2 regions of the Psychrobacillus sp. FSL K6-1267 genome follow, and region 1 is predicted to be linked to the other one. Evidence: riboswitches for the same ligand, from Rfam matches in the RefSeq annotation. Region 1 holds a riboswitch; the other holds the start of a gene.
The links. A riboswitch is a leader RNA that binds a small molecule or an ion and turns the genes downstream of it on or off. The one in region 1 is predicted to bind S-adenosylmethionine.

Region 1 (2,206 bases):
TCTACTTTTGTTGGATCTTTTCCAGAGAAAGCTCCTCCTCCATGGCGAGCATAACCTCCGTATGTATCAACAATAATTTTACGTCCAGTTAGTCCAGCATCACCTTGAGGACCACCAATAACAAAGCGTCCCGTCGGGTTAATAAAGTATTTCGTTTCCTCTGTTATTAAATCAGTAGGTACTACCGGTTTTATAACATGCTCTTTTAAATCTCTTTGGATTTGTTCTAAAGTTATTTCTGGGTGATGTTGTGTAGAAATAACAATCGTATCAATATGAACAGGGTTGTTATTTTCATCATATTCAACTGTTACCTGTGTTTTACCGTCTGGTCGTAAGTAGTCTAAAGTTTCATCCTTGCGAACCTGTGCTAAGCGACGGGCAAGTTTGTGAGCTAGACTGATTGGTAATGGCATAAGCTCTGGAGTTTCATTACATGCGTAACCAAACATTAACCCTTGGTCTCCTGCTCCAATAGCCTCGATATCTGAATCAGTCATCGCACCTTCTCTAGCCTCTAGCGCTTGGTCTACACCCATAGCAATATCAGCGGATTGCTCATCAATCGCAGTTAAAACTGCTGAAGTTTCAGAGTCAAAGCCGTATTTAGCACGTGTATAACCAATTTCTTGGATAGTCGAACGTACAACTTTAGGTATGTCTACATATGTAGAAGTTGTTATTTCTCCTGCAACTAACACTAAACCTGTAGTAACGGTTGTTTCACAAGCAACTCGTGCATTAGGGTCTTCCGTTAAAATTGCATCTAATATAGCATCAGAAATTTGGTCACAAATTTTATCTGGATGCCCTTCTGTTACTGACTCCGATGTAAATAATCGACGTTGTGTCAAAAGATTCCCTCCTATATCCTGCGAGATTTCTCTCAGGAATTGATACGGTACTCATTCCCATGTCAAGCCAATAGTAAACTTGAAGCTGCTTCGGACTTGGCACACAAGGATTTAGGGCGATGTAAAATAAAAAAACCTTTCACTCACGTAATTACATGAGGAAAGGGATTAATATCATAAACACCTTTCACTCTTATCAATCAAGGAATTTCACCTTGTCTCAGGTTGGGCACCTTTGTAATGATTTTTCAATTACAGGTTGCCGGGTTTCACAGGGCCTGACCCCTCCACCAGCTCGGAATAAGAGTATCCGTTCAATTCACCATCATACGTAAAAATTAGTTATAAGTCAACCGATTAAATGTAATTTTTTCTCAAAAACAAAAATTATTCCAATAATGGGCTTCTATTAGTGTAGACTATTTAGTGTAATGTGTTATACTATTTCACATATCAATGAAAAATCCTCTTTATGTTGACTATTTACATGAAGAGATAAAAATTAAAAAAGGATGGTAATACTAAATGAATTCAATCGATACTGTGAGCGAACTGAACGAATTGTTAGCTGGTAACAACATTAGCCTTCAATTATCAGTACCACAATTGGTGGAAAAAGCTACTTCTAGAGGAGAAGCAGTACTAACTTCAACTGGAGCTGTTAAAGCAGAGACAGGCAAATATACAGGACGTTCTCCACAAGACAAGTATATTGTTGATGAACCTATCTCAAAAGACAAAATCGATTGGGGCTCTGTAAACCAACCTATCTCATCTTCTCATTTTGAAGCACTATATACAAAAGTTATGAACTATTTAAAAGAACAAAATGAACTATTTGTATTCAAAGGATTTGCTGGTGCTGATAAGGATTCGCGTCTAAGCATTCAAGTAATAAACGAGTATGCTTGGCATAACCTTTTTGCTCACCAACTATTTATCCGTCCTTCTGAAGAAGAGTTAGTAGCTCATAAAGCAGACTTTACTGTAATCAGCGCACCAAACTTCAAAGCAGATCCTGCTATTGATGGAACAAATTCAGAGACTTTTATCATTGTTTCTATGGAAAAACGTATTGTTTTAATTGGTGGAACAGAATACGCAGGAGAAATGAAAAAATCTATCTTCTCTATTATGAACTATTTATTGCCAGAACAAAATATTTTGCCTATGCACTGCTCTGCTAACGTTGGAGAAAAAGGCGATGTAACGTTATTCTTCGGCCTTTCAGGTACAGGTAAAACTACATTATCTGCTGATGCTGGAAGAAAGCTAATCGGTGATGATGAACATGGTTGGTCAGATAATGGTGTATTTAATATCGAAGGTGGCTGCTATGCAAAATGTATCGA
Region 2 (2,206 bases), 120 kb from region 1:
ACTTTTTGCGAGTGGATAAATTGTATTGCATCCTCCACGGCTTGGTCATTTCCATCGATTTGAAGAATTAGTGTACCGAAAGCTCCACTCTTCGTATGAGAGATGTTACCTTGCACAATATTAACTTCTAAATCAAACTGTTTGATTAATCTTGAAAGAATTGGCTGCTCTGTGGTTTCACCGACAAAAACGAGCTTGACTAGCTTACCATTTGGATAAAGCTGGACTAGTTTTTGAATCGTTTGCACTGGCTGGTTGGAATCAGAAATTTGAGAGACGAAACGTTTAGTAATAGCCTGTTGTGGCTTTTGGAAAACCTCTAGCACATCTCCCTCTTCTACAACTTGCCCATTTTCCATAACAGCTACTCGGTTACAAATCTTTTGAATAACTTGCATTTCGTGTGTAATCAATACAATTGTTAATCCTAGTTTTTCGTTGATGCTGACTAGTAGGTCTAGTATTGAATCGGTCGTTTCAGGATCAAGAGCAGATGTTGCCTCATCACAAAGCAATACCTCTGGTCCATTAGCTAAAGCCCTAGCAATTCCTACACGCTGCTTTTGCCCACCAGATAATTGTGAAGGATAAGAATCTCCTCTGCCCTCTAGACCAACAAGGTTCAAAAGCTCCTCTACTCTGGCTTTTCTTTTGTCCTTCGGAACTCCAGCAATTTCTAGAGGAAATGCTATATTTTCAGCGACTGTTCTCGACCATAAAAGATTGAAATGCTGGAAGATCATACTTACCTTTTGACGGAAGCCACGGAGCTTCTCCTCATTTATGGAAGTAATCTCTTGCCCATTCACAACTATTTGGCCGACAGAAGGTTTTTCTAAGCCATTCAATAAGCGGATCAATGTACTTTTACCGGCTCCGCTATAACCAATAATCCCAAATATTTCTCCACGCTGTATGTCCAGATTTACATTATCAACAGCAACGATTTCTCCTTGCTTTGTAATAAATCTTTTCGAAACTTCCTTTAAACTAATCATGTAAATCTAGCCACCTTTCCTATTAAAAAACCCCTTCTGCAAAAGAGCAGAAGGGGTGTAGGTTATCAATTTCAAATAACACTCATCCATTCTCTCATTTCTCAAAGCTATAGCTTTGCGTGACTTGGCACCATTTCACTTTCGCGACGGTTGCCGGGCTTCGTAGGGCACTTCCCTCCACCTCTCTCAATAAGAGCGACACTATTAAATTATTTTTTCAACACAACGAATGTTATCATAGGATCTTGTTTTCGTCAATAGTTTTTATTGTTTCCAATAGATAGGGTACGGATTGAAACGCATAAATCTTTTTTTCTACCCTGCCATTTTTAGATATTAATAAGCAAGGTACACTTTCAATTTCTTGTTCTATTGCCAAATCACCAAGAAAGTTAATATTTGCTTGGCCAATTGGATCAGAAACCATCTCTTTAATGACGTTTATCATCTTGCTTGCAATCTGACACGTACCACACATAGGGGTATAAATATAAAATAAGGAAAGTGGAGAGTTATCTTTTATGCTTTCCCATTGCTCTTTAGTCCACTCATTCATTACACATCATCCTAAGGCAAAAATTCTTTTTTCACCTTAATATTAACACGTTTTAATATGGATGCCAAAACCTTCGCCGGGGTATTCGCCACTTCACCATACATAGGATTTGTATAGAGGTGAATTGCCTCAGGATATTCCTTCCTGACAACCGAGCGTATTTGTTCGCCAGATTTGTCGGCATCTAGAAAAGCATAAATCGGCAAGCCATCATAAGGGCTTAAAAGCTCCTCCAATTTTACATCGGATATCGTTCCATTTGTACAAATGATTTCTGGAGATTCATCGAGAAGGGTCAACAATTGTAGTTTATCAGACCTTCCCTCGACGAGAATTATTTTATCACTAAATACATGTGCCATTTAGCTTCTCTCCCAACTTGTTACCTTTCCTTTATTATATGAAAAAAACGCCGATTATTAACCGGCGTTTTCATTATTACTCTGCAATTAATTCTTCATACTTTTCTGGAGACAATAAGCTGTCCACTTCTGATAAATCAGAAGGCTCAACAACGATCATCCAAGCATTTTCATAAGGTGATTCATTAACGAATTCGGGGCTATCTTCTAGCTCAGCATTTACTTCCACTACTTTACCGCTAATTGGTGCATATAGTTCCGAAACTGTTTTTACTGATTCAACGCTACCA

Region 2: linked by a shared signal. The riboswitch ahead of MHB55_RS15180 (methionine ABC transporter ATP-binding protein) and the one ahead of metK (methionine adenosyltransferase) in region 1 are both predicted to bind S-adenosylmethionine.

What each region holds. Positions count from the first base shown of each region.
Region 1 covers NZ_JBBOOR010000001.1:2,817,521-2,819,726, forward strand. The annotation lists gene metK (methionine adenosyltransferase) at 1-854, opposite strand, end outside; SAM riboswitch class I at 1,045-1,161, opposite strand; gene pckA (phosphoenolpyruvate carboxykinase (ATP)) at 1,380-2,206, shown strand, end outside.
Region 2 covers NZ_JBBOOR010000001.1:2,941,944-2,944,149, forward strand. The annotation lists gene MHB55_RS15180 (methionine ABC transporter ATP-binding protein) at 1-998, opposite strand, end outside; SAM riboswitch class I at 1,090-1,194, opposite strand; gene MHB55_RS15185 (thioredoxin family protein) at 1,234-1,554, opposite strand; gene MHB55_RS15190 (toprim domain-containing protein) at 1,566-1,916, opposite strand; gene gcvH (glycine cleavage system protein GcvH) at 1,993-2,206, opposite strand, start outside.